Linked DNA regions of Chelatococcus sp. HY11. The protein of the gene in region 1 interacts with the protein of each later gene in a pairwise test. Links are inferred from orthologs where the notes say so. Each region holds a gene or a part of one and is shown on either strand. Other genes may lie near its edges.

Region 1 (14,505 bases):
TGGCCGGCGACGGTCGCATAGGCCTCCGAATCCCAATCGGTGTCATAGACGTCGAAGGAGATGTCCGTGTAGCCCTGTCGCGCGAACTGGATGACGCGCTTGATGTAGTTATCGGGCACGAAGGCGCGGCGGGCGAGCTTGATCTCGCGCTTCAGCGCCGGGTTCTTCTCCGGATCGTAGCAGGAGTCAGGCTTCTCGCCGCCCTGCGATTCACAGTTGATGCAGGCCTTGAGCACGGCCTTCAGATGCTTCTGGCAGGCCTTGGAGCCCGCGACGAGCGCCGCGACCTTCTGCTCTTCCTTCACCTTCCAGTCGATGTAGGTCTCGATGTCGGGATGGTCGACGTCGACCACGACCATCTTGGCGGCGCGGCGCGTGGTGCCGCCCGACTTGATGGCGCCGGCCGCGCGGTCGCCGATCTTGAGGAAGGACATGAGGCCGGAGGAGCGGCCACCGCCCGACAGCTTCTCGCCCTCACCGCGCAGCTTCGAGAAGTTGGAGCCGGTACCGGAGCCGTATTTGAAAAGCCGCGCCTCACGGACCCACAGGTCCATGATGCCGCCCTCATTGACGAGGTCGTCGCTTACCGACTGGATGAAGCAGGCATGCGGCTGGGGGTGTTCGTAGGACGACTTTGATTTCGTCAGCTTGCCGGTCTTGAAGTCCACATAATAGTGGCCCTGGCTCGGCCCATCGATGCCGTAGGCCCAGTGCAGGCCGGTGTTGAACCACTGCGGGGAATTCGGCGCGACCATCTGGTTCGCCAGCATGAAGCGCAGTTCGTCGAAGAAGGCGCTGGCGTCGGCTTCGTCGGAGAAATAGCCGCCCTTCCAGCCCCAGTAGGTCCAGCAGCCCGCGAGGCGGTCGAACACCTGCCGCGCTGATGTTTCCGACGTATAGCGCTCGGCCTCGGGAAGGAGCGCGAGGGCTTCGGTGTCGGCGACGGACGTCCAGAGGAAGGAAGGGACATCGTTCTCCTCCACACGCTTCAAGCGTGCGGGGACGCCGGCCTTGCGGAAGTATTTCTGGGCGATGACGTCGCTGGCGACCTGGCTCCAGCTCGCGGGCACATCGAAGGCGTCGAGCTTGAACACCGTCGATCCATCGGGATTCCTGATCTCGCTCGTCGCGGCTCTGAACTCGATGGAGGCGTAGGGAGACTGTCCCTCTTCGGTGTACCGGCGCTCGATCCGCATGGATGTGATCCCTTTGGCGGTCGCCCGCCATCGCTAAATATGGGGGGTGGCCCGCCATGTACCAAGCTTGAACGCTACGGAGAGGGGCACCGGGGGATGCTTCATCCGCACCCTTACCTTGCGTAAGAAACCGCAAGGGAAGGCCGCGTCCAAACCGCGGCACCGACTGGGCCCGGGGGACATTCAGACACGCAGCAGCCCACGCTGTTTCGCAACACCGCTTGCCGCTGAACACATTTGTGAAACTTATTCTGAGGTGCGTCAGCAGAAACGCAGCTGACGAAGCATGGCTGGAAGTTAGTGCGATCCTGCCCTGTGCGTCAATATCTAGGGGGTTCAAGTTTTTTGACGCGCAATCTCTAGAGCCGTTGTTGCGCCTTACCGTCGTTTCAGCACCACTAGAATAAACGTGCCTGATGGTAATGGGAAACAAGGCTTTTCCCCATTCCTGGGGATACCGGCCACAGTGTCACCATTTGTTCACCACAATCGAATTTTCCACCTCCATCCCCATGGGGTGAAGGCGGCGCTCTACATTTAGTGGTGTTTTGGCGATTCTGGCTCGACGCTGTGGAGATCCTATGGCAGCGCACTTCCGCGAATCGCTGCCGGGCGTCGCGAGGGACTTGACGGGCGTCGGCTTGGCGGATGCGTCGGTGGGGAGCGCAGACGGGTGTTCCGCCATAACCCGGGAATGCGCCTCTTAACGCACTTGTTTGGTCTCGCATGTGGGGGAGACAGTCTGTCAGACTGGACAAGCATCACCACGGGGGCCATAACCTCGGCGACGATCGTCGGCTCGGACCCGGCCTTTGGGATATGTGGTGATGAAAGACTTTCTCCTGCGCGTCTTTACCTGGTGGAACAAGCAGACGTTCGGAACGCAGTTCTGGACGTGGCGGTTTGGCGAACGGGTCGGTCAGGACGAGTTCGGCAACACCTACTATCGCACGAAGGGTGGCGCCAAGGATCCGGCGCTTGGTTTTGAGCGCCGCTGGGTTGTGTATGCCGGCTACGCCGAGGCCTCGGCCATTCCATCGGGCTGGCATGGGTGGATGCACCACACGACCGACGTCCCACCCACCCAGGACGGTTACCAGCCCAAGGAGTGGCAGCGGCCTCACCGCGAGAACATGACGGGCACACCTGACGCGTATCGCCCGGCCGGTTCCACACTCGCGGAAGGTCGCCGCCCGCAGGCGACCGGCGACTACAGCGCCTGGACCCCTTGATCTCGGACCCCTCGATCTTGGACCCCTCGATCTCTTGGTTGCCTTTGCCTCGGGAACTGCTGCCCTAGCCACGATCGCGCGGTGGGCCGCTGCGAGCCCCGCGCCATGCCGGTAATCTGGGGCAGTCAGGCGCCAGTCCGGCGCGTCGACGTGAGGGAGTTCGCGCGCCTGGAGGAGGCGCTCGCAGCGGACGCCTCCGCATGGCTGTTGCCGCGATCGCAAGACGCAGATGCGCGCGCCTGGAACCATCGCATCCGAACAATCAGAGGCATGACCGGGCTTTTTAACGGTTCGGCCTATTTCGCCTGCACATTAGGCCCGCATGTCGCGGGGGTTGCTATCATCAACAGCCGGCATGCGGAGTACCTTTACCTGGAGCTCTTGCTCACGCATCCCGGCCAGCAGGGCGCGGGATCGCTTCTGATCGAGCATATCGTGAACGATTGGGCGCGGCCGGTCACCGAAGTCAGGTTGGCGACGCTGGTCCGGGCAAGAGATTTCTATCTGCGTCTGGGCTTTTTGCCGCTGCAGGAGAATCAGATGCGTCTCGATCTGCGCGGAAGCCCCCAGTGGGAACAAGCCGGCGGCCGATGGCGCCTCAAGGCCTATGCCCATCTAGCGAACTTCGCGACATGGAGCGACGAGACATCGCCGCTTCCGCCGAAGGCACCGCCTCCCTAGCGGGCAGCGATGGCAATCCGTTTTCCATGGATTGCCTGTTATATCTACGATCCATCAGGCTAGTTTCCATGGCGCGCGGCTGCCGCGGATGGAATGGTGATCCCCAATGACGCAGAGATGGCTCGCGCGACCGCCGATCCGGCCGATCGGCCAAAGTGAATTTCATCGGCTGCGCGCGGCATTTCGCCATGAGATCGGGCTTTGGCGCTGTCAGGGCGATGAAAACGATCCCCACATCAAAGTGTGGAATTACCGCATCGGCTCGACACGGTTCCTGACCCATATTGGATTGGGCGACGTTCACTTCGGTTATTTCTTCGGCGAGAGCATGGTGGGCCTTATCTCCATCACCCTGTCGGCCGATATCGGCACTGTCGAGACTTTGATGAGCCATCCTGGACAACAGGGTGCCGGCTCGATGCTGATCGAGCACGCCGTGAACGCTTTGCCCAGCATCCGGATGCTGAAATTGGTGAGCCTGGACGAAAGCCGAGGATTCTATGAGCGCCTCGGCTTCGTGCGCGCCGGTCGCGCCATGGAGCTCGACGTGACGAGGAGTGATGCCTGGCAAAGGGTGGACGGCCGGTGGCGCATCGCGGCCTATGTCAACCTTCGTGGCTATCTGGCACCTGGACGATTGTGACATGGCCCGAATTCGCGTCGCGGGGGTGTCGCAAGGGACGCCGGAGGGTGTATGCAGTCACGTCGGCTTCCCTCCTGATTGAGCTGCGATAAGATAGAACAATGAATTCCAAGCTTCTGCCCGCTCTTGCCTTGGCGATGACCTGTCTTGTTGGGGCCAGCCATGGTGCCAAGGCGGATCGAATCAAAAATCCCGTCGCGGTTTTCTCGGGCCTGGACAAGATCACGGGTCGCATCGTCTCTTTCGAAGCGGCCGTTGACGAGACCGTTCAATTCGGTGCCCTGCAGCTCACGCCGCGCGCCTGCTATACCCGGCCGGCCACCGAGACGCCCAACACCACGGCGTTCGTGATCGTGGATGAGGTGACGACGGCCAGCAATGAGCGCCGCCGTCTGTTTTCAGGCTGGATGTATGCGGCAAGCCCGGGCCTGCACGGCATCGAACATGCCGTCTACGATATCTGGCTGACCGATTGCAAAGGCGGGACGGAGGTCATCGTCGAGCCCAAGGACGGAAGCGGTGACACCGCGCCGCCCGAGGTTCCTCCTTCGCAACGTCCCGCACCCACCCGTCGCTGATACTCACGCCGGTAAAGCCAGTTCCGCCAGCGCTTCAGCTCCACTGACGTCAAGTCCGGGCGGCCAGCTCCACCATTCGCCCTGCAGTTCGAGCGCGGCTTCGAGCTCCGTCATATAGGCCTTGCGTGGAACGGCGAGCGCGCCGAAGCGAGCGAGATGAGCCGTCACAAACTGGGTGTCGAGCAATGTGTAGCCGCCGCGTCTGAGGCGCGCGACGAGATGCACCAGGGCGACCTTCGAGCTGTCGCGCTCGCGGTGAAACATGCTCTCGCCGAAAAAGGCGGCGCCCAGCGAGACGCCGTAGAGACCACCGACGAGGCGGCCAGCGTCGCGAACCTCGACGGTATGGCAATAGCCCAGGTCGAATAGCTCGCCATAAAGCGCGCGGATGCGGCCGTTTATCCAGGTTTCCTCGCGACCATCATCCGGCGCCGCGCAGCCGGCGATCACCGCGTCGAAATCCTGGTCGACGGTGATCTCGAAACGGTCCGAAGCGACCGTGCGCGCCAAGCGCTGGGGGACGTGGAAGCCGTCGAGGGGAATGATGCCTCGTTCCTTCGGCTCGACCCAGAACAGGCCTGGGTCGTCGGCGTTTTCGGCCATTGGAAACAGCCCGCTCGCATAGGCCCTGAGCAGGATCTCCGGCGTGATTTCGACCGATGACCGATTCATCACCGCCCTATACCGAGACGGGAGGGGATGGAACATCATCGCCCCATCTCCCGATATTGATAATAAAATCAATCAGATATAGCGATATGCTGATCTGATGATATCGCATTTCGCGTTAAATGGAGGACATTATTTCGTCGACGCCGCCGTCATCGAGGAAATGCTCCAGCCAGTGGATATCATAGATGCCGTTCTGGATATCCTGGTTGCGCACGAGGGTCCGGAAAAGTGGCAGGGTGGTCTCGATGCCATCCACCACGAATTCGTCGAGCGCGCGCCGCAGCCGCATCAGGCATTCCGTTCGTGTGCGGCCATGAACGATCAGCTTGCCGACGAGTGAATCGTAGTGCGGCGGGATGCGGTAGCCCTGGTAGACGGCCGAATCGACACGCACGCCAAGGCCACCCGGCGGGTGGAAATAGGTGATGGTGCCCGGCGACGGCCGGAAGGTGGCCGGATGCTCGGCATTGATCCGGCACTCGACCGCATGGCCCTCGATCTGAACGTCCTTCTGCGAGATCGAAAGCGGATTGCCGGCCGCGATGCGGATCTGCTCGTTGACCAGATCGATCCCGGTGATCATTTCAGTGACCGGGTGCTCGACCTGGATGCGCGTGTTCATTTCGATGAAATAAAACTCGCCGTTCTCATAGAGGAATTCGACCGTACCCGCGCCGAGATAGCCGAGTTTCTGCATAGCCTTGGCGACCGTGTCGCCGATGCGCTCGCGCTCAGAATGGTTGAGCGCGGGTGAGGGCCCTTCCTCCCACACCTTCTGATGGCGGCGCTGCAACGAGCAGTCGCGCTCGCCGAGATGGATGGCGTTGCCCTTGCCGTCGCCGAGCACCTGTATCTCGATGTGGCGGGGCTTCTCGAGATATTTCTCGATATAAACAGCGTCGTCACCGAAGGCGGCACGGGCTTCCGCGCGCGCGGTGGCGAGCGCGTGATGCAACTCGTCGGCCGAGCGCGCCACCTTCATGCCGCGTCCACCGCCGCCGGCCGCCGCCTTGATGAGCACGGGATAGCCGATATCGGCCGCCACCCGCGTCGCTTCCTCGGCGTCGGTGATGCCACCGTCCGAACCCGGAACGCAAGGGATGCCGAGGCTGCGCGCCGTGCGCTTGGCTTCGATCTTGTCGCCCATCAGGCGGATGTGCTCTGCCTTGGGGCCGATGAAGGTGATGCCGTGATCGCTGAGCACCTCGGCGAAATGGGCGTTCTCCGAGAGAAAGCCATATCCGGGGTGGATGGCATCCGCGCCCGTGATCTCGCAGGCCGCGATCAACGAGGGAATATTCAGATAGCTCTCGCGCGCAGCCGGCGGGCCGATGCAGACGCTCTCGTCGGCAAGCCGCACGTGCATGGCATCCGCATCCGCCGTGGAGTGCACGGCAACCGTCGCAATGCCGAGTTCCTTGCACGCCCTCAAGATGCGAAGCGCGATTTCCCCGCGATTGGCGATGAGGATCTTGTCAAACATCGGCATCGTCATTCGATCACGAGAAGAGGCTCGCCGTATTCCACCGGCTGCCCGTCCTCGACCAGAATGGCCGTCACGACGCCCGCGCGCGGCGCGACGATATCGTTGAAGGTCTTCATGGCCTCGACGAGCAGGAGCTTGTCGCCCTTCTCGACGCGTGTGCCGATATCGATGAACGGCTTGGCGTCCGGTGACGGGCGGAGATAGGCGGTGCCGACCATCGGCGAGGTGACGCTGCCGGGGTGGTGCGCATCCGGCTTGGCCGGTGCAGAGATCGCGGCGGGGACGGGCGCGGCCGGGGCAACGGGCGCTGCAACAGGCACATGCACCGCCGTCGTCACGTTGCGCGCCACACGAATGCGCAGATCTCCCTTCTCGACTTCGATCTCGGTGAGATCCGTCTCGGAAATCAGGCGTGCCAGCTCGTGTACGAGTTCAGGATCGATCGGGCTTTGCTTGGCCGTTGGCAGTTTCGTCATTGAGAGGTTCCGGTAGCCTTGGCGGCAGTCTTGGGGGCCTTCATGCTGTCGCGCTTCTCAAGGATCGGCACGAGCGCGTCAAAGGCCAGATCGTAGCTCGCTGCGCCGAAGCCGCAGATGACCCCGATCGCGACTGCTGCGATGGTGGAGTGATGGCGAAATTCCTCACGCGCATGCACATTCGAGAGATGCACTTCGATGGCGAGGGCGTCGACGCTTTTGATCGCGTCGCGCAAGGCGATGGAGGTATGGGTATAGGCGGCCGCGTTGAGAATGATACCTGCGCCGGCGAGCCCTGCTTCCTGAATGAAGGTGACGAGGTCGCCTTCGCTATTGCTCTGGCGGAAGGTCAGTGCGACGTCACCACGAGCGGCCGCGCGATCACGCAGGCGCTGCTCGATATCGGCCAGGGTCAAGCTGCCATAGGTTTCCGGCTCGCGCCGTCCCAGCAGGTTGAGGTTGGGGCCGTTGATGACATGAATTGCGACCATATCCGCCCGAAGGTTGCGCCAAAACGAAAACGGGATCTTGGCTGATTGAGTTCAGTGGCAAGAGTGGCCCGATGGCAAGAGAACTTGATGGCTGCAATCAAACTGCCAACAGAATTCCCGAGCCATGACCGTGCTCTGCCGTTCCATCGCAAGGGCGCGTCTTAGCGCGAACCGCGTTCGAGGGGAAGAGCACGCGCTTCATCGACGATCGTCCCGGCGGGCCGGGCTCGCCGATGAAGCGCCGTCGCATGGCTTGATGCCGGGGGTCAGGAACAGGTGGTACGCCCGCACTGACGGACAGAGGCGATGGCCTGTTTCAGCGGATCATGACCAACCGCGCCGAAGACCACATCCTTGCCGAGCACGAAAGCCGGCGTCCCCGTCAGCGAGAGCCTGTCCCCGAGGGCGAGCGTCTCTCTGACTTCCGCCTTGAGCGCGTCGGACGTCGCATCCTTTTCGAGGCGTGAGAGGTCGAGCCCCATTTCCTTCGCGACCGCGACAGCCCGCTCCTTGCCGACCAGGCCCTTCGAACTCATCAGTCGGGTGTGATAGTCGAAGAACTTCTCGCCGGGGAGTTGATGTTGGGCGGCGCGCGCGTAGAGCGCCGCATCCAGCGATTCAGGGCGAAGGATCGGGAAATCCTTGAGGATCACGCGCAGCTTCGGGTCCTGTTTCACAAGCGCGGTGACGTCGTCGAGCGCTCGCTTGCAGTAGCCGCAGTTGTAGTCGAAAAACTCGACGAGGGTGACGTCGCCCTTCGGGTTGCCGACGACGATATTGCCCTCGGCGTCATAGAGCGCGGCCATCTCCGCGGCCACGGCATCTTCCTGTGCCTTGCGCTGGCTTTCCTGCTGGCGTTTCTCTAGCTCGACCATGGCCTCCTGAAGCACCTCGGGATTGCGCAGGAGATAGTCGCGCACGACCTGCTCGATGGCCGTCTTCTCCGTGACCGACAGTTCCGCGGCCGCGGCTGGCGCCTGGACAAGCGACGGGGTAGCGATGAGCGCCAAAACGGCGAGAATTGCGGCGCGCGAAAGGAACGAAAAGCGCATGCACGATATCCAATCTGTCAAAAGCGTTCACACCCTGTGCGCCCGGATTGTGTCACTTACCCGGCGGCCGCTCCGGTTGATAGGCTAAAATGTCGTCGGCGCGCAGCCAAGCCGGCGAATTGGGCTTGAGCTTCGCCTTCGCGCGAGTTGCCTGCGTGGCGGCCTGATCCCACTCGCCTCTGGCGAAATAGTATTGGCTCGCCGAAAGCTCGGCCATGCCGATGTCACCCTTGCGGGCATAGGCTGTCGACAGATCGCGGAATGCATCGGCAAGCTCGGGCTCGCGCTGGGTTGCATTCGAGAGCTCACGGATGGCCTGGTCGATGGTGCCCGGGTCGCCGGAGGCAACCATCGCTCGACCGAGCATGGCGCGAATCAGCGATGAGGACGGGGCGAGAGCAACGGCCTGCCGCAACGGCGCAATCGCCTCCCGCGCCCTACCGCTCTCCAGCAGGGCTTGGCCCTTCATCTCCCAGAAATAGGGATTTTTCGGCTGCTCGCGCAGAAGCTCGTCCATCAGGGTCACCGCCTGGCTGGAGCGGGCGGTCTTGTAAGCCAGGATCGCGCGAGCATAGCGGGCCGCCACCGACCGGTCGCTGGGAGGATAGCGGCGCATCACCGTTTCCGGCCGTTCGGTGAAGCCCGACAGCTTGGCGCGCATCAGTTCGTGCCTGGCGACGAGTGATGCTGAATCCTTCGTGTTGTAGGCGGGGCTTTTGGTAGCCAACTGCTCAAGCGCTGACATCCGCTCTTGGGGCAGGGGGTGGCTGAGCACATAAGGGTCCAGACCGGATGTGCGGAACAGGGCATTGTCCCCCATCCGCTTCATCGTATCGAGCAGGCCCTTGGCCGACTGCCCGGTGGCGGTGAGATAGCGGACGGCAGCCTGATCCGCGGCCTGTTCCTCTGAGCGCTGGTAGGAGAGCAGATTGCGCCGGACAAGTTCCTGCGAACCCGCCAGCACGCCGCCTGCGCCGATGCCACCCTGGCCGACGCGCCCGCCGCCGGAGCCGACCATCGCGCCCGCGCCTGCCAACATGCCGACGACTGAGAGGATCTTGGCATTGGCGATCTGCTGGTGCAGGCGCGCCAGATGCCCGCCGGCGATATGTCCGCTTTCGTGGGCGAGCACGCCGATGATCTCATTCGGCGTGCGCGAATCGATCAGTGCCCCGGTATTGACGAAGATCTTTTGCCCATTGGCGACGAAGGCGTTGAAAGTGGGATTCTGGATCAGAATGACCTTCACCGCGCTGACACGAATGCCCGCCGCTTTCAGGACCGGCGTGGCGTAATCCATCAGGAGCTTCTCGATCTCCGCATCGCGCACGATCATCGGGCTACGCTCGCCGCTCTGGGCCTTGGCGGCGGTGGGGACCAGAACCATGGCAGCGCAACTGACGCCCGCCACCATGCCACGGGTGATGGCAGCAGCCGCACTAAGCGGAGCCAGAAGACGCTTGGGAAAACGGAAAGATCGGGAGAAACGCATGCTGATGGAACGCACTCTTTCTTTCATCAGGTCCATGATTGCACGTCAGGATCACGCGACGTCATGCTATCGGGACAAATTGTAGAAATTCAGTCAAATCAGAAAGGCGTCATCGCGATTGACGCTCGTTTCGTCCGAGGTTCCTTTTATCATGACCAAGCCCGTGTCATCCGCTTCCTCCGATCAGTTCGGTCCTCGTCTCGCCGCGCGGATGGCCAACGTAGCGCCGTTCCTGGCGATGGACGTCCTGTCCGCAGCCAAAACCAAGGAACGCGCGGGAGACAGCGTGATCCACATGGAGATCGGCGAGCCCACAGCAGCGGCTCCCCGCCTCGCGCGGGAGGCTGCCCAGGCCGCGCTTGCTCTCGGTCGTATCGGCTATACCGAGGCTTTGGGCCTGCCGAGCCTGCGCGCGGCGATCGCCGGCCATTACCGTCGTCTCTATGGGCGCAGCCTGGCGCCTGAGCGCATCGCGGTGACGACAGGGTCCTCGGGAGGATTCGTACTGGCGTTCCTCGCGCTCTTTGAACCAGGCGCGAGGGTCGCGATCGCCTCGCCGGGCTACCCCGCCTATCGCAACATCCTGCTCGCGCTGGGCCTTGAGCCCGTGCCGGTTGCCGCCGATGCCTCATCCGGCTGGGTCATGCAGGCCGAGACGCTGCGCAGCATCCATGCGCAGGCGCCGCTCGCGGGCGTCCTGACCATGAGCCCGGGAAACCCGACCGGCACCCTGATGGGCCGCGACGCCCTTGAAGCGGTCGGGCGAACCTGCCGGGAGCTGGGGCTCTGGTTCATCTCCGATGAGATCTATCACGGCCTCACCTACGAGACGCCGGCTGAAACGGCGCTTGCCTTCGACGACGACGCCATCATCGTCAATTCCTTCTCCAAGTATTTTTGCATGACGGGCTGGCGCGTCGGCTGGCTGGTGGTGCCGGAACGGATCGTTCGTCCCATCGAGCGGCTCGCGCAGAATCTCTTCATTTCCCCGCCTTATCTCAGCCAGGTCGCTGCTGAAGCGTCCTTTGGCGCGGACGAGGAGCTTGAGGCGACCAAGGCAGGCTATGCCGCCAACCGCGCGTTGCTGCTCGGCGAACTGCCGCGAATCGGCCTCGACCGGCTCGCGCCGGCGGACGGGGCCTTCTACATCTATGCCGACATCTCGCGGTTCACGAACGATTCCATGGACTTCTGCCGACGCCTCCTTGTTGAGACGGGCGTGGCGGCGACACCAGGGCTCGATTTCGATCAAGACCAGGGCCATCGCTATCTCAGGCTGTCCTTCGCGGGATCTGAAGCTGATTGCCGGGGCACTGTCGAGCGGCTTCGCAATTGGTTGCCGCATATTTGAAAACGTATCGACACTCACATGCGAGCTCGTATTTGGCGTGTTAGTTCTATTCCGCTGAAATACCTGGAATAATAATCTAATTATTTTTTGTTATATTTTTACCCGCGCGCATTGCATGAAGTCAGGCGTAAATAACATTATTTTCAACAAATATTTATGCAATTGGAAGGCATTGTTTTATTTCATTAAGAGTTTTTCATGGCGGATTTTCTATCGGCGGTTGGCGGAGCGCTTCTTGCTGCCTGGTCTCAAACGCCTGTCGGAGCGGGTGTCACTGCCCTGTTTCAACCACAGAATGTTACGATTAACCAGACTATTGAGCGAACAACGCGCGGTGTTGAAACTCAAAATGTAACCCCCCTCCCAGCGGGGCCGATCGATTGCGAGAGCAATCTTAAGCCCGGTTGGACAAGCGACGGCTCACACAAGGGCCTTCCTCTGCCCTCGTCATGCCTGACCACATCTTCCGGTGAAACGCCAAAGGCCCCGTTGGTCGAGGCCAATGCCGGCGCAGGCGAGGAGAGCAAGAGCACCGAGCCGCAGCAACCGGAGGGAGGGAACAACGCGGAACACCAAGGCGACGGGAAACACAAGGGCGATGGGGAGCACAAGGGCGAAGTGCCCAAGCCCCAGGGCGAAACGCAGAAGCGTGAGAACAGCGCCGAAAAGCCTTCGGCTTCTGCCAGCGATACGACCAAGGGCGATGCGGGCTACAATCGCATCTCACCGTCGCGGAGCGACGTGGCGCGGATGGCACTCGCGGCGCAACGCTTCAGCCGGGGGCTCATTGCGCAGCATCAATTGAACGCCGACGGCGGAACTGTGGCTGATGACAAGGCATCGGCGGGTGGTCCTGACGGGACGCTGTGGATGTCCCCGGTCGTTGGTCTGGGGCGTATCACCGCGACACGTGGTGGAAGGCTGCGCTACGACAGCAGGGGCGTCTTCGTGGGAGTTGACCGGACGTATGGCAATCTTCTTGTCGGCGGTATGGTTGGTCATCTTTCGACAAGCGGCCGGAGCGCGAACGGGAGGATCGATCATGACGGCTTCCAGGCGGCGCTCTATGGCCGTGTGGACCTCGGGTCATTCGTGTTGCGCGGCGATATCGGAGGATCCTTCAACTCCTATGCTTTGAGCGAGCGATCCCTCGCGGCTATGTCACGGCGCGACATGCAACGGTTCAGCGCCGCTGGCTACGGCTTCTCGGGGGGGGCCTTCGCCGGCTATGTGACGCAGATGGCCGGGATACGTGTGATCCCGGAGATCGGTCTGGAATTCGATCGGACGACGTTGTCTGGAATGCGCGGCGCGGCAGCCAGCGCTCGTCCCGATCTGGCCGGCGCCGTGACAGTCAACAACCTCCGTGGTCTAGTCGGTGGGCGCATGGAAATGCCCTTGCCGTTCAAGAAAGCCGATGGCGTGAACGTCAAGCTGAAGGCTTACTGGGCAAGGGATCTGGTCGCCGACAGTCCCGCATCCGCCATCGTGTTCCCGGCGGTCTTCAACCAGATGGCCGCGGACCAGAAAGCCACGGGCGCGCGCAGACGCTCGCCTGACGCGGCGATCCTGGGGGCCGAAATCGAGGGCCGGATCGGGAAAAACACCACACTCAGCGCAAGTTACGTCACCGAACGACGTGGCGCGGAGACTAGTCACGCTGTGCTGGCGGGCTTGCGCGTCAACTGGTGATCCTTTTCCGGGCATTCTGGATGCCTGGCAAGGTTCCCACGGGAGGCGGCCTGTCACATGGCAGCCTCCCGTTCATCGCAGATCGCATCCCTGTTCAATCTGTTATAGACAACTGGCCTCGTGGCTTGCTCCCGTCTCGTTTCCAGGACGCTGAATGCCGGCCCTGACGGCAGAGGGAACAAGCCAGGGATCACCATGAACATCGCTCCGCCTCAGCCCCAACACGGCAGGCTCACCCATGCTGAGGTCGTGTCGATCATTCTGGGCGTGATCCTGGCGATGTTCCTGGCCGCTCTCGATCAGACAATCGTCGCGACAGCCTTGCCGACCATCGGCCACGCCCTCGGCGACGTCGTCCATCTGCCTTGGGTGGTGACGGCCTATCTGCTCGCCGCAACGGCCGTGACGCCGCTTTACGGCAAATTCAGCGATGTTTACGGCCGACGCATTACACTGCTTGTGGGCATCGGTATTTTCATCGTCGGTTCCGTGCTCTGCGCGCTCGCCCCGACAATGCTCACGCTGATCGTCGGCCGGTTCATTCAAGGGCTTGGCGGCGGCGGGCTTATCGCGCTCGCCCAGACGATCATAGGCGATATTACCTCGCCAAAGGAGCGCGCCCGCTATCAGTCCTTCATCGCTTCGGTGTTCCTGTCCGCGAGCGTGCTGGGCCCGCTGCTCGGCGGCTTCTTCGCCGACAAGCTGCACTGGTCCCTGATTTTCTGGATCAATCTCCCGCTCGGGCTTCTCGCCTTCCTGATGACCTATCGCCTGCTGCGCAAGCTGCCTCGGCATGAGCGCAAGCATCGCATCGATGTGCTGGGCGGGATCATTCTGCTTGCCGCCACGGTTTCGTTGATGTTGCTGCTGAATTGGGGCGGTATCAACTATCCCTGGCTTTCCATCGAGATCATCGGGCTCGCGGTCGTTTCCGTCCTCGCCTGGATCGGCTTCGTCGCCCGTCTGCATGCCGCGCCGGAGCCCTTCCTGCCGCTATCGCTGCTCAAGAACCAGGTCGTTCGCACCGGCAATATCTCGACCGGATTTTCGATGGGTGCCTTCATCGGACTATCCATCTACCTGCCGATCTACCTGCAGACCGTCTATCGCTTCAGCGCGGGCGCGAGCGGTGTGGCCCTGATACCGCTCATGGCGGGAACAGTGTGCGGAGCATTCATCTCCGGCATTCTGATGCCGCGGGTCCGGCACTACAAGCGCCTTCCGGTGGTGGGCTTGTCGATCTCGACGATCGGCCTGATCATCCTGGCGATCCATCCGGAGCCCCTCCCACTCCTGGCTCTGGAAGCCATTTTCATCGTCATCAGCATGTCGCTGGGCACATCGCTGCCGGTGACGACCATATCTATTCAGAACGCCGTGCCCTTGCACCAACTCGGGATGACGATGGCGTTGATGAATTTCGCGCGGCAGTTGGGCGGCGCGGTTGCCGTCGCCATCTTCGG
Region 2 (14,475 bases), 100 kb from region 1 along the record:
CGCCGGCGCGCTTGAAGGCGATGAGACTTTCCACCATGGCCTTGTCGCCATCGATCCAGCCATTGCGCGCCGCACCCTCGATCATCGCGTATTCGCCGGATACCTGATAGGCGAATGTCGGCACACCGAAGGTTTCCTTGACCCGGTGGATGATGTCCAGATAGGGCAGGCCAGGCTTGACCATCACCATATCAGCACCTTCCTCGAGATCGAGCGCGACTTCGCGCAGGGCCTCGTCACTATTGGCGGGGTCCATCTGATAGGTACGCTTGTCACCCACCAAAGTCACGTTGCTGCCGACCGCATCACGGAAAGGCCCGTAGAAGGCGGAGGCGTATTTGGCCGCATAGGCCATGATCTGGACATCGGAATATCCGGCCTGGTCGAGCGCGGCCCGAATCGCGCCGACGCGTCCGTCCATCATGTCGGACGGAGCAATCACATCAGCGCCAGCGGCGGCGAGGGTCATGGCCTGGGCGACCAGAAGCGCGACGGTTTCATCATTGAGAATGGTGTCGCCGTCCATCACCCCGTCGTGCCCGTGACTGGTATAGGGATCGAGGGCCACATCGGTGACGACGCCGATGTCGGGGACAGCGGCCTTGATGGCTCGAACCGCGCGGCATACGAGATTGTCAGGATTCACGGCCTCGCCGCCCTCGGCGTCGCGGAGCGCCGGATCCGTATAAGGAAAGAGGGCGACGGCCGGGATATCGAGGTCGCGGGCGCGTCGCGCTTCAGCGACGATCTGCTCGATCGGGAGACGCTGGACACCCGGCATCGACGCGACATCCTGGGATTGGTTGCCCTCGATCACGAACAACGGCCAGATGAGGTCGTTGGTGGACAGCGTGTTCTCGCGGACCAGCCTGCGAGCCCATTCACTCTGTCGGTTGCGTCGCGGCCGGACAGTCAGGCCGAGCGACGCCGCTCCGGTTCGTGCCGAGCCGTGAAACGCCGCGTGCCGTGCATCGCCGGCAGCGTGACCGTTGACATGGCCCGTGAAGGGGGAGGGATTCTTGACAGACATCGGATCCGATCCAGCCTTGAAGTGATACTCTCTCGCTTAGCATCTCATCCTTCATATCGAAATGCCGGACGAGGCATCTTGCCCGCCATGACGTCGCAGGGGCATGGCGCCGGGGCGTCTTGCCAGGGCATCCTGCAGGGGGCATCTTGCAACGCGATTGACGTCGCGCCCTCTGGCCTCCAGTCTCTCGCCCCTTCGCCATCCGTCGGTACCCGGGTTGATCCTCGCAAGGACTTTTCCGGGGACTCCTGCGCCAAGGGCGGTGGGGCTGCAACGGCGCTCGCCGCATTTCGCGTATACCAGACGCGGAGCGTGAAGGGGATTCGTCTCCCGAAGTGACCTGCGCGACGTGATAGTGGGTAGGAATGGCAATGGCAAAAGCACGGCAAGACCGTTCGGGCGCACAGCAGGGCTTTGCCGATGCCCTGACGAATGATGAATCCCCGGGGCTGCAGTGGGATGTGGTGCTGGTGTGGTTCCTGCGCGCGATGGCTGTGGTCTGGCTGGTCACGGGCGTCGGGCATTGGGCGATCTTGCTCGGCGTATTTCCCGGTGACGCGCCTTTCGAGGGGCGGCCGATGGCCTACCAGGCCACCACGATCTACTTCGCGATCATCGATCTCGTCGCGGCCGTCGGCTTGTGGCTGACCAGCACTTGGGGCGGCGTCATGTGGCTGCTCGCCGTGATGAGCGACCTGATCCTGGCGATCTTCTTTCCGCATATCATCGGTCACGGATTTGTGACCATTGCAGCCATGGTCATTCTCGTCGCGACCTATTTCCTGATCTCATGGCTTGCCGCGCGCGCGACTGATTAAGTCTTTGTGGCTGTGATTCCAGGAGGTTTTCATCGTCGGATTTCGCGCAATTTGCACCAGAATTACGTCCGATGAAGAAATATCTTGTTCATTTTATTGATTAAATCGCTTTTCAGAGATCTAGCGTAGTCTCTGCCTCATTGGTTCGCAGATCCGATCAACGGATCGCAAAGATAATTTATGAGGCGTCAAATGACTATTGCAGCACAATTGATTGGAAAAAGTGTTCCCGCGCCGGTCGAAGACGAGATCAGCGGGCTCTATCTGGAATCGCTGACGCTCGTCGAGCGTCTCCATCGCCGTCTTCTCGACGTCATCAAGGATGAATTCGAGCGGCGCGGTGGCAACGAGCTGAACAGCGTGCAGGCGCTTCTGCTCTACAATATCGGCGACAAGGAACTGAGCGCCAGCGAGTTGCGCTCGCGCGGCTATTATCTCGGCGCCAACGTCTCCTACAACGTCAAGAAGCTCGTCGAGATGGGCTATCTGCAGCAGACCCGCTCCCGCGTCGACCGTCGCTCGATGCGTATCACGCTGACCCCGAAAGGCAGGGCGGTGCACGATGTCGTGACCGCGCTCTACGAGAAGCACATGCAGACGATTGCGCCGCTCGGCGGCATCTCATCCGAGGACTTCAAGCTCATCAATCGCTCCCTCCTGCGATTGGAGCGCTATTGGACAGATCAGATCCGCTACAAGCTCTGAGTGGGCAATGGCATCGATGCAAAAGGTGGCAAGTAGATCTGGCATGTCTCCTGGGGCGCGCCGGGATCTCCTTGCCGCTTGTTGCGCGGTGGCAACACGGGATTGACGATGCGATACAGGTCCCGCTAGATGCCACAAATTAGCCCGACTGCTCATGGTTGTTTAACGGACTACCGCTTACAGTTCGACCGATCGGACCCGGCGGTTGTTTGCCTGCGCAGATGCGCGGGCGTCGGGGCATGTTGAGTTCAACAGTGGGATTGGGTCTGTGAGCCTTCGGTACTCATTATCGAACGTCGGATTGCTGGCTGTCACGCTCGGCGTAACGTCGATCGCGGCGGTCGAAGTCGTGCAAGCGCAACAAGTGGCACTCGGCTCTCAGGCCGAGTGGGTGCAAAGCTACGATGCCGCATCAAGCATGCGGCTGCGCCGTTCCAATACGCCGACGCTGTCGGCCGAGGCCGTCGCGGCGACAGAAGCAGCGATCGCACAGTATCGCGATATCGTGAACCGTGGCGGCTGGGGACAAATCCAAGGCCGCCAGACGCTGAAGGTCGGTATGCGCAGCCCGGCTGTCGTCGCGCTTCGCCAGCGGCTTGCCATCAGCGGCGACCTCTCCGTCCAGTCCAGCGATACGGATATCTTCGATTCCTACGTCGAGGCCGCCGTGAAGCGCTTCCAGGGGCGCCATGGCCTCGCGCCGACGGGCGTCGTCAACGCCAGCACGATTGCCGCGATGAACGTGCCGGCGCAGGTGCGCCTGCAGCAGCTTGAGACGAACCTTGTCCGCCTGCGTTCGCTCTCCGGCAACCTCGGCCAGCGCTACGTGATCGTGAATATTCCGGCTGCCCAGGTGGAGACCGTCGAGAACGGTCACGTCGCGACGCGCCACGCGGCCGGCGTCGGCAAGATCGATCGGCAGTCGCCGATCATGAACGCCAAGATCACCCAGGTGAACTTCAACCCCTTCTGGACCGTGCCGGCATCGATCATCCGCAAGGACCTGATCCCGAAGATGCGGACTGATCCGAGCTATCTCTCGGACCAGAAGATCCGCGTGTTCAACGGACAGGGACAGGAAGTCCCGCCCCAGAGCATCAACTGGAACTCGAACGAGGCGACGCGCTACATGTTCCGGCAAGACCCGGGCGCGGACCTGAATTCGATGGGCATGGTGCGCATCAATATCCCGAACCCGCATGGCGTCTACATGCATGACACCCCGTCCAAGGGTGTGTTCGGTGACGATTTCCGCTTCGTGTCGTCCGGCTGCGTGCGCGTGCAGAACGTGCGCGACTACATCACGTGGCTGCTCAAGGACACGCCCGGTTGGGACCGCAGCCGCATCGACGCGGCGATTGCTTCGGGCGACCGCATCGACGCGACGATTACGTCGTCGGTTCCGGTCTACTGGACCTATATCACGAGCTGGGCCACGGCTGACGGCGCTGTGCAGTTCCGTGACGACATCTACAATCGCGATGGCTTGAATATCGCGAAGGTGATGAACTATTCGGCGATCGACGAAGACATCGACGCGACGAACTGATCGCTCTCAACGCAATGAGACGAAAGGCCCGCCTCTTCGGCGGGCCTTTTGTTTGAGCGGCAGCCTGGCCTCTAGAGGTGCCTGGGCTCAGCCCCTGCCCCTAAAGAGCCAGCGCCCATTCATGTCCCGGATGGAGGCGATCAAGGCATCCCTTCAGCCACGCGCGTTCCGCCGGCGGCATAAGCGGCATGGCTCGCGCAAAATCCGCCTCATCCTTCGGACGCCGATATTTGGCCTTGAACAGAAGGACAGCGGAAGGCTTGAGGTAAGGGATGCCTTCGGCGGTCGTTGCCACCATTTCGGCCCGTGGAAGCCTGATCGTCGGATCCCGTTTGTAGACCCATGTCTCAGGCGTGCCGGCTTCGATCATCATGTCAACCCGCCATCTCTGCGCGGCGCGGTCGAAGCACCAGATCTGGACGACATCCGGGGCCGGCTCCTGGTTGGGCGACAGCCGTTCGATCAAGCCATCCCTGACGCTGTAGAATTCGAGCGCCGCGAGGCTCTGGCGGAAGGTGGCGAGGTTTTCGCGCAGAACAGCGAATTCGAGATCGCCATGCTCCCGCGTCTCACGGCCGTGCCAGAGATCGAGCGCCCAGCCTCCGACGATGCACCACGGGCTCGCCACGCCGGCGATACGGCGGGATAGAGCGGCCGGGTGCCACGAAGCCCAGGCATCCTGATCCGGGACAGTCGATTGATTCGGCATGTCGGCCCATGAAGTTGGTTGTTGTGGCTCCGGCCGCTCCTTAGAACGAGGCGCGCGATCATGCAATTCACGCAGGACGGGTCGTCCTGTCCGCCGACCAACGGCCATCACGCCCTTGGAGCTGTGCCCGAGGTGCGTCCAATAGCCCGTCCGCCGCTGTTTTCGCCGTCCTGTGTTGGCCTTGATCGTGGCGCGTGATATGGGGACGGCGCGGTCAAGACGCCGTCGTTCCAGCACATCGTTCGGCACGGCTGGCCGAGCTTGGCACCGCTTGCGGTGGCGCATACATATCGCGCCATCGATACCGTTCTGTCACGGGAGTAGAGACGATGAGCGCACATGAAGCCGCGGCCGGAAGCCATTTGACCAACAGCTTTTTCTCCGCGTCACTCGCGGACGCCGATCCGGAGATCGCGCGCGCCATTGAACTCGAACTCGGTCGCCAGCGCGATGAAATCGAATTGATCGCCTCCGAGAACATTGTCTCCCGCGCCGTCCTCGAGGCCCAGGGCTCGGTGATGACGAACAAATACGCGGAGGGTTATCCGCGCCGCCGCTACTACGGTGGCTGCCAGTTCGTCGATATCGCGGAGGATCTCGCGATCGAGCGGGCCTGCCGCCTGTTCGACTGCCGCTTCGCCAACGTGCAGCCTAATTCCGGCTCCCAGGCGAATCAGGCCGTGTTCATGGCGCTGATGCAGCCTGGCGACACGTTCATGGGACTGGACCTCGCCGCCGGTGGCCATCTGACCCATGGCGCACCGCCGAACATGTCGGGCAAGTGGTTCAAGCCCGTCCCCTATCCGGTTTCGAAGACCGACCACCGGGTCGATATGGACGAGGTGGAACGTCTCGCGCACGCGCACAAGCCCAAGGTCATCGTGGCGGGTGGCTCGGCCTATGCCCGCCATTGGGATTTCGAGCGCTTCCGCGCTATCGCCGATGCCGTCGGCGCCTATTTCATGGTCGATATCGCCCATTTCGCGGGTCTCGTGGCCGGTGGCGCGCATCCTTCGCCGTTCCCGCATGCCCACGTGGTCACGACCACGACCCATAAGACCTTGCGCGGCCCGCGTGGCGGCATGATCCTCACCAACGACGAGGACCTTGCGAAGAAGATCAATTCAGCGATCTTCCCCGGTCTTCAAGGCGGACCGTTGATGCATGTCATCGCTGCGAAGGCGGTCTCCTTCGGTGAGGCGCTGAAGCCGGACTTCAAGATTTACGCGCGGGCGGTCGTTGATAACGCCAAGGTGCTGGCTGATGGAATCGCGGCCGGCGGCTATGACATCGTCACGGGCGGCACCGACAACCACCTCATGCTCGTCGACCTCCGGCCGAAGAAGCTGACGGGGAAGGCCGCCGAGGCCGCACTTGGACGCGCTGGCATCACCTGCAACAAAAATGGTGTGCCGTTCGACCCGGAGAAGCCGACGATCACATCCGGCATTCGTCTTGGCACGCCGGCGGCGACCTCGCGCGGCTTTGGCGTGGCCGAGTTCAAGCAGGTAGCGTCGCTCATCGTCGAGGTGCTCGACGGCCTGGCGGCTCATGGTGACGTCGAGAACGCCGCCACGGAGGCCTCCGTGCTGAAGCGCACCCATGGACTGACCAAGCGCTTTCCGATCTACGGGTGATAGGACTCGCCTGGCCTTATCGGAGCCTGATATGGTTTTCGGACGCAGCGCCGGGGGGCGCTGCGTCGTGAAACCGGAGTGAAACCATGCGTTGCCCGTTCTGCGGCAGTCTCGACACGCAGGTGAAGGACTCCCGGCCGACCGATGATCATTCCTCCATCCGCCGTCGGCGTGTCTGTCCGGACTGCGGTGGTCGTTTCACCACGTTCGAACGCGTTCAGCTGCGCGAGCTGATGGTGTTGAAGCGGTCCGGGCGGCGGGTGCCCTTCGACCGCGACAAGCTCACGCGATCCGTCAATGTCTCGCTGCGCAAGCGGGCGGTCGATCCGGAACGCGTCGAGCGGCTTATCAACGGTGTGGTCCGCCAGCTCGAGAGCACAGGCGAGTCTGAAGTCACCAGCCAGATGATCGGCGAGGTCGTAATGAAGGCGCTGCGCAATCTTGACAGCGTCGCCTATGTCCGCTTCGCTTCCGTGTACCGGAACTTTCGTGAGGCGCAGGATTTCAAGGCGCTCATTGGCGAGCTCGCCCTTGAAGAGTTGCCCGTCGAGGCCGATGTTGGGGAGGCCGCGCGAGGGGTTGACGCTTCCGGTGGGGCAGATGCTCCCGGCTCGGCTGACACGAAGACTTGAGCTTTGTCCGCGACCGATCGCCCCTCGCCGCGCCAGATGTCCCTGGATCGCCGTTTCATGCGCGATGCGCTCGCCCTTGGCGCGCGGCATCTGGGGCTGACCTGGCCTAATCCCTCTGTCGGCGCCCTCATCGTCGCGCCGGGGCCGGAGGGGATCATCCTGGGCCGTGGCATGACCCAGCCCGGGGGGCGCCCCCATGGCGAGCCCGTGGCGCTAGCCGCTGCCGGCGCGGCGGCGCGCGGCGGGACGCTCTATGTCACACTCGAGCCCTGTTCGCATTGGGGGCGAAGCCCGCCCTGCGTCGACGCGGTCATCGCCGCGGGCATCGCGCGCGTCGTCTCGGCGCTCGAGGATCCTGACCCGCGGGTCGCGGGCTCGGGGCATGCGCGTCTCAGGGCGGCGGGTATCGCCGTGACCACCGGCCCTTTGGCCGTCGAGGCCGAGCGCGCCCATCGCGGCCATATCCTGCGTGTACGCGAGGGACGACCGGCGGTCACCGTGAAGCTCGCGATGACCGCGGACGGTTTCGCCGGCGTCGCGGGTGAGCGCCTGCGCATCACGGGGCCCATCGCCAACGACCACGTCCATCTCATGCGCGCGCATGCCGATGTGATCATGGTGGGCGTCGGCACGGTGCTCGCCGATGATCCCGCCCTGAATGTGCGGCTGCCGGGGATGGAGGCTCGCTCGCCCGTGCGCGTGATCATCGACACGGCACTCCGCACGCCACCCTCAGCGGTGGTCGCGCGAACGGCGCTCAAGCATCCGACATGGATCATCGCTGGCCGGGACGCGCCGGTCGAGGCCGAGCGAGCACTGGTCGCGCAGGGCGTCGAGGTGATGCGGCTTGGCTCCGTCGGCACGGTCGATCTCGCTGCGGCGCTGCGGCTTCTGGCGACGCGTGGTGTGACACGCGTCTTTTGCGAGGGGGGCCCGCGACTGGCGGATGCGCTCGCCGCCGCCGGCTTGGTCGATGAGCTCGTGACCGTGACGGGACCGCGCGCGCTGCGGGCGTTGTCGGCGCGACTGGGCATCACCGCTCTTGGACCGCATCTTGGTGGACTTGTTCGCGGCGGGATTGTCAAAGCCGCCGCCACATGGGATGTCGCCACATCTGACGTTGCAAGGAATGACGCGGGCGGCGCGGTCGACGGGGCCGTTGATCGCTTCACCGTCCTTGAAAGGCCAAGTTCATGTTTACCGGAATCGTGACCGATGTCGGCGAGATCGTCGCCGCGGAGGACTTCCAGGGGACCCTGCGCCGTCTGCGCATCATTTCCCGCTATGACCCGGAGACGATCGCGATCGGCGCCTCGATCGCCTGTGGCGGTCCTTGCCTCACGGTTGTCGCAGTCGGCCCGCACGGGCAGGGTTCGTGGTTTGAGGTCGACGCGGCTGCCGAAACGCTTGCCTTGACGACGGTGGGCGACTGGACAGTCGGCACGCGTATCAATCTCGAACGCTCCCTCAAGATCGGTGACGAGCTCGGGGGACATATCGTCACGGGCCATGTGGACGGGATCGGCACGATCGTCGCGCGTCAGGACATCACGGAGGCGGGCGAGGGGAGTTCCTGGGGGGCGACCGCCCGGTTCGACATCCGCGCCCCCGAGGCTATTGCCGCGTTCATCGCCACCAAGGGTTCGGTTGCGCTCGACGGCTGTTCTCTGACGGTCAATCACGTCGAGGGCAGCGTGTTCTCCATCCTCCTCATTCCGCATACGCTCGAGGTCACGACCTGGGGCGCGAGAAATGTTGGCGACCGCCTCAATCTAGAGGTGGATCTCATGGCTCGCTATGCCGCACGCCTTGCGGAGGCGCGGGGGGCGGGTTACTGAGCACAGGTTCGGTTCGTGGCGAGGTTTGCCCGGACCCCAATTTTTCATCTGTCCCGTTTTATCTTGTCCGGATCATCTCATGGCCGCTCCACGCCAAAGCACACCTGTCGCCTCCTCCTCGGGCCCAGCGCGCGTTCTTATTGTCGAGGCGCGCTTCTATGATGACCTGGCAGACGAACTGCTGCGGGGCGCGCGCGGCGCGTGCGAGGCTGCAGGCGCCGCCGTCGACGTTCTTACAGTGCCGGGCGCGCTTGAATTGCCGGCTCTTTTGGCGATCGCGCTTGACGCGGCCGAGGCGCGGGGCCTTCCCTATGATGCGGCGGTGGCACTCGGGTGCGTCATCAGGGGCGAGACGGGCCACTACGAAATCGTTGCCAATGAGAGCGCGCGCGCCCTCATGAATCTGGCGGTGAGCCGCCGTCTGCCGTTCGGCAATGGCATCCTGACGGTCGAGAACGACGAGCAGGCCTGGGCGCGGGCGCGGGTCAGCGAGATGGACAAGGGCGGAGGTGCAGCGCAAGCGGCGCTCGCCGTTCTTCGCATCAAGCGCGATCTGGCCGTGACGGGAAAAACCCGATGAGCGACGCGCAGATTTCCAAGGGCGAACGTCGCAGCGCAGCGCGCCTCGCGGCCGTGCAGGCGCTCTATGAGATGGACGTCGCTGCAACCGGCGTCATCGAGGCGGTTGCCCAGTTCGAGGCGCACTGGATGGGACAGGAGATCGACGGTGTCTCCTTCAAGCCGGCGGAAGCTGCATTTTTTCGCGATATCGTTGCTGGCGTCGTCCGTGAGCAGAAGCCGGTGGATCGCAAGGTCGACGCCGCCCTGGCCAAGGGTTGGCCGCTGACGCGCGTCGAGATCGTCCTGCGCGCCGTCTTGCGTGCCGGCTGCTATGAGCTGATGTTCCGCAAGGATGTGCCCGTCCGCGTCGTCATCTCCGAGTATGTGGATGTATCGCGAGCCTTCTATAGCGACGATGAGCCTGGCTTCGTCAATGCGGTGCTGGATGCCGTCGCTCGCGAGGTTCGGCCTGGAGAGCTCGGGCCGCGCGGCTGATCGGCGAATATGACTGGTCCGGCGTCCTCTGACGTTTTGAGTGCCTGAGATCCGAAGGTCGGCATTCTCTATCGCCCGCCAGGGCCGTTAATCCACTTTTTCCGGTGTGGTGACACCAGATGTCTCGGCTGTCGTCGGATAGGTTTTGGCGGCTTCGTCGGTCGTGGATGTCGCAGGCGGCTTGTCAGAGGCCGCAAACAGGTGGATTGACACTCTTTTGCCGCGAATGCGGACAGGCCCGAGATCCTCGAAATGCAGATCTTCCATGCCTCCAGCAGCGAGGAGGTCATGGGCGGCCGCGGATACAAGGTAGTCTTTTCCGAGATCCCGACAGAGCGACTCAATCCGTGAGGTCGTGTTCATCAGGTCGCCGAGCAGCACGATTTCGCGTTTGAAGTCTCCCATCTCGCCGACCACCAGGGGGCCGACGTGGAGAGCTCCCCGGAAATGCGGCGACGTGCCGAAGGTGGCCTCGTAGCGCGACCTGTTCGCGGCGAGCGCGTCGCGAATAGCAAAGAAGCAATCGAGCACGTCGTGGCGCCGCCGCGCCGATTTCAGCAGTGACGGCACTTGCCATGTCACGATGACCTCATCGCCGATGTAACGGTAGATTTCGCCACCGCGATCGAGGATCGCGTCGGTCATGTCGGTGAAGAGGGTGTCGAGGAAGGCATGGAACCGCACGTCACCCAGCCGCTCCGCGGTTCCTGTCGAGCCGGCGAGGTCAAGGAAGAGAACGGCCCGCTCCTCCTGCCGCGGCTGCCTGTAGCGGCCGGTGACCAGCGCGATGAGGTTGGTGGTGCCGAACTGCCGTCGCAGGACGAAAAGGAAGTTGAAGCCGAAAGTCAGCGCGAGCGTTCCCCAGATGTCGCTGCTGCTCGCCTCATAGGGGATGCCCGTGACGAGACGGACGAGCTTCCCGATCATCAGCACGATGGCAAGATAGGCGACAAGACGAAGCGCCAGCGCCGCGCCCAGGCTCACGCGCCGTAGGCGGTCGTGGAAGGCCATTTCAAAATAGCAGACGCAGGCACCGATCAGCCCGACGACAAGCGCGCCGATCATCGCAGGTGTCAGATTATCGATGGAGCGCCATTGGATGACGGCGCCGATCAACGCGCATATGGCCGTGACCGCAATCATAACGCGTATTCTGAAGCGGGTCTTGATGCTCATGGCCATGGCTCGCTCCAATATATCCGTTGGCTTCGCCGATGAGGCCCTTCAGTCGAATTGCCCACGGTGCGCTGCTTCATCTTCCAGCTCCGGGGGTGCGGGCGCGGTCGAGGTTCTGGTAGCCATTTGATCGAGCGTGTATTATTCGAACCGAGCTTCGTCTGCAGATGAGCTTCCTGGGGAAAATAGCGCAGAATAGGCCAGCTCCCCAAGGCTCTTCACGAAGGGAAGGAGCTAGCCTGGAAACGCCGTGTAAGCACCGCGTGTTGCCTCACCCCTAGATGGGATCGGTGGTGAGGTTTTGGGGGAGGGGAATGGTTCGGTTGACGAATGGCAAGTTCGACGCTTTTCGTAGCGTCAGCCACGGTATCGCTTTTGAATTTCGAGACTTCCTGACTTTGCGGAAGCGTTCACGAGAAAAGCCGGCTTTTGGGGATGGCAGGCTCTTTCCGACGCCGAATGAAGTCACGGTGGCGTGGCTTACCCCTCGCTTGCGGGGCGATTTCGCTGTGGAGAGTCGAGCGGGCGGCATTACCCAATTGGTGATGCTCGCCGATGAGGCGGACGCGCAAGCCTTGGCGCAAGACTTGCGGCTTTCCTTCACGCCGGGGGGGCACCAGCGCTGCACCTATATGGCGCGCTATGAGGTGACAGCTTTCACTCAGCTGAAATGGGCGACGCAGGCCGGGCTGATCTGAGCCGCTGATGATCCATCACTGAGCCAGTGCTGGCTTATGGCTCGGTGAGGGCCGTCTCCGTCATTGACGATTTGCGACGTGAGGCCGGAGCCCGCCGCCCCTTAGGTCAGGGGCTTTGTGACGCAGATCGCGTATCGATCCTGGAAGAGACGGTCCAGCCCACGCAACAAGGGCATCTTGCGGGCCTGCGCCAGATGAATGTCATGCATTTTCCGGTCCACCACGGTGCCGGTGAAGCCAGCCTCCTCGAGGAGCGTCACCACTGATTCCGCGGTCATGCCCTTGGAAAAAAACAGCTGCGACCGAATTCGCTGATCACGATCGGCGAGATCCGCATCCCGCATTCCAGCTATCGGCTTGCCGGTGATTTTCTCCAGCGATGCGCGGAGCAGACCGGCCCATGTCTTTTTGTCTTGGTTCAGGTCGACGACCAGTAGTTTTCCGCCCGGCTTCAGTAGCGCATACCATTCCGCGAATGCGGCCCTGGGATCGACCAGGGTCCAGACGAGGTGGCGCGTAATGATGACATCGTAGCTGCCACGGGCCTCCATGGTGTTCTCGGCGTCGCACATGATGAAGCGGATATCGCTGCCGCGCTTCGCCGCCTTGGCGCGTGCCCGGGACAGCATCGCCTCCGACCAGTCGGCGCCTGTAACAGCGAAACCCAGGTCGTGCATGAGATGCGAGATGACGGCCGTGCCACAGGCAAGGTCCAGAGCTGCTCGCCCCTCTCCCTGACCGAGATGCCGCGTGATCAGCCGATGCCAGCCGCGCCTCTCCGCGTCGGAAAAAATTTCGTGTCCTACGCCCAAGTCAAAGGTTTCGGAGCGTATTGACCAATATTCGCGGATTTCGTCGCGCAGTGAATAGTTTGAGCTATGCACGTCCGTCATGGAAGCGAACTCATTGGAATTATTACAAAAGATAGCGATTGACGATCTCTCGTCGATTTTCTATCGGCGAACTCAATAGCAAATTTAAAGGACGGTCGGAATGGGTTTCCTTCATCGAACCGTGGTCACGGTCGTCGCGCTGGCAGCGCTGACGCCGGCCGCCGTCATGGCTCAGGCCTTCACCGTGAAGGACGTAGCCGGACGCGAGGTCAAATTCGACAAACCCGTTGATCGCGTCATCCTCGGCGAGGGGCGTCTTCTCTATTCCGTCGCGGCCATCGAGCCCGATCCCTTCTCGAAAGTGGTGGGATGGCGCAACGACCTCATGCGCAACGATGACGACACCTACAAGGCCTATGTCGCCAAGTTTCCCAAGGCCAAGGATGTGCCGTTTCTCGGCAACCTGACCGACGGAACGTTGCAAACCGAGACGGTCGTCAATCTCAAGCCCGACGCCATGATCTTGACCATCGGCGACAAGAAGGCCGCCGATGAGGTCAAGCTTGAGGAGATGCTGGGCAAGATCGGCGTGAAGGTCGTCTACGTCGACTTTCGCGAGCATATCTTGAAGAATACGGAGCCCAGCCTCAAGGTACTCGGTCAGCTCTTCGGCAAAAGCGAGCGCGCCGACGAGGTTGCCGCTTTCTGGCGCAAGGAGCTCGCGCGCGTCGCCGACAAGCTGAAGGCCGCCAATCCGAAGCGCCCGAACGTCTTCATGTACCGCGCCGCCGGGCTCGTGGAGTGCTGCGGGACTTTTGGCCCCGACAACTTCGGGCTGATGGCGGATCTGGCTGGTGGCCATAACATCGGCTCGGATTTCCTGCCTGGTTATACCGGCTCCATCAATGCCGAGCAGGTCGTCGCGACCAACCCCGACGTCATCGTGGTGACCGGCGCCAACTGGAGCCAGACCCCGAATGCCAAGAACTTCGTCAATGTCGGTCCGGGCGCGGTCGCGTCGGCGGGGGCGAGCCGGGAGGCGCTGGCGGCGTTGATGAAGGAGCCCGCCTTCACCGGATCGAAGGCCGTGAAGAACAATGATGTTCACGCGATCTGGCACCAGTTCTACACGAGCCCCTACCAGTTCGTGGCGATCCAGCAGATGGCCAAGTGGTTCCATCCGGAACTCTTCGCGGACCTCGATCCTGACGCGACGTTCAAGGAGTTCCACAATAAGTTCCTGCCGATTGCCTACCAGCCGGGTTATTGGATCTCGCTGGACGGCGGTAAGAAATAATGTCGACGCTGCACATGGCAGATCCTGCTGTCGGTAGCCTCGAGGGGCGCGGTCAATACCGCGCCCTTATTCGCAGGAAACTCGCCATTCTGACTGCCATGGTGTTGGCGCTGTGTCTGTCCTTCGCCATTGATCTGGCGTGGGGCCCAGCGCGCTATAGCCTTTTCGACGTGATTCTCGCGGTGTTCAATCCCGCCGCTGTTTCGGATTCCATCCGCACGGTGGTCTGGGACATCCGCATGCCGGTTGCGGTCATGGCAATCGTGGTGGGCGCGGCGCTTTCCGTCGCCGGCGCGCAGATGCAGACCATCCTGGCGAACCCGCTCGCGAGCCCGTTCACCCTTGGGATCTCGGCGGCGGCCAGCTTTGGCGCCGCCTTCGCCATCGTTGTCGGCGTGCCATTCCTGCCCGTGGTGGCTTCGGGCTTCATCGTTCCGCTGAACGCCTTTCTGATGGCGCTGGTCGCCACGCTGTTCATCCATTTCATCTCCCAGATG

Evidence for each region.
Region 2: the proteins of accC (region 1) and ribD interact in binary tests that used the Escherichia coli proteins (3 or more experiments, as listed by UniProt). The link is inferred for Chelatococcus sp. HY11 from one-to-one orthologs.

What each region holds. Positions count from the first base shown.
Region 1 is NZ_JAHBRX010000001.1:998,990-1,013,494, forward strand. The notes cover bases 4,302-7,145. They hold accC (acetyl-CoA carboxylase biotin carboxylase subunit), read right to left. Parts: upstream 6,486-7,145; coding sequence 5,118-6,485; downstream 4,302-5,117. Other genes in these bases: aat (leucyl/phenylalanyl-tRNA--protein transferase), read right to left, coding at 4,334-5,002; accB (acetyl-CoA carboxylase biotin carboxyl carrier protein), read right to left, coding at 6,494-6,964; aroQ (type II 3-dehydroquinate dehydratase), read right to left, coding at 6,961-7,145. Also shown: KIO74_RS04795 (vitamin B12-dependent ribonucleotide reductase), read right to left, coding at 1-1,196; KIO74_RS04800 (NADH:ubiquinone oxidoreductase subunit NDUFA12), read left to right, coding at 2,024-2,428; KIO74_RS04805 (GNAT family N-acetyltransferase), read left to right, coding at 2,534-3,109; KIO74_RS04810 (GNAT family N-acetyltransferase), read left to right, coding at 3,216-3,752; more of aroQ, read right to left, coding at 7,146-7,455; KIO74_RS04840 (DsbA family protein), read right to left, coding at 7,722-8,507; KIO74_RS04845 (M48 family metalloprotease), read right to left, coding at 8,560-10,026; KIO74_RS04850 (pyridoxal phosphate-dependent aminotransferase), read left to right, coding at 10,151-11,350; KIO74_RS04855 (autotransporter outer membrane beta-barrel domain-containing protein), read left to right, coding at 11,840-13,042; KIO74_RS04860 (MDR family MFS transporter), read left to right, coding at 13,238-14,505. UniProt on the Escherichia coli protein: This protein is a component of the acetyl coenzyme A carboxylase complex; first, biotin carboxylase catalyzes the carboxylation of the carrier protein and then the transcarboxylase transfers the carboxyl group to form malonyl-CoA.
Region 2 is NZ_JAHBRX010000001.1:895,556-910,030, forward strand. What follows is about bases 6,391-9,204. They hold ribD (bifunctional diaminohydroxyphosphoribosylaminopyrimidine deaminase/5-amino-6-(5-phosphoribosylamino)uracil reductase RibD), read left to right. Parts: upstream 6,391-7,116; coding sequence 7,117-8,292; downstream 8,293-9,204. Other genes in these bases: glyA (serine hydroxymethyltransferase), read left to right, coding at 6,391-6,448; nrdR (transcriptional regulator NrdR), read left to right, coding at 6,535-7,080; KIO74_RS04405 (riboflavin synthase), read left to right, coding at 8,274-8,918; ribH (6,7-dimethyl-8-ribityllumazine synthase), read left to right, coding at 8,998-9,204. Outside these bases: hemB (porphobilinogen synthase), read right to left, coding at 1-1,030; KIO74_RS04370 (DUF6163 family protein), read left to right, coding at 1,402-1,848; transcriptional regulator LdtR, read left to right, coding at 2,041-2,553; KIO74_RS04380 (L,D-transpeptidase family protein), read left to right, coding at 2,885-4,102; KIO74_RS04385 (nucleotidyltransferase domain-containing protein), read right to left, coding at 4,203-4,811; more of glyA, read left to right, coding at 5,141-6,390; more of ribH, read left to right, coding at 9,205-9,498; transcription antitermination factor NusB, read left to right, coding at 9,495-9,974; KIO74_RS04420 (adenylate/guanylate cyclase domain-containing protein), read right to left, coding at 10,062-11,156; KIO74_RS04425 (hypothetical protein), read left to right, coding at 11,465-11,848; KIO74_RS04430 (class I SAM-dependent methyltransferase), read right to left, coding at 11,950-12,741; KIO74_RS04435 (ABC transporter substrate-binding protein), read left to right, coding at 12,842-13,978; KIO74_RS04440 (FecCD family ABC transporter permease), read left to right, coding at 13,993-14,475. UniProt on the Escherichia coli protein: Converts 2,5-diamino-6-(ribosylamino)-4(3h)-pyrimidinone 5'-phosphate into 5-amino-6-(ribosylamino)-2,4(1h,3h)-pyrimidinedione 5'-phosphate.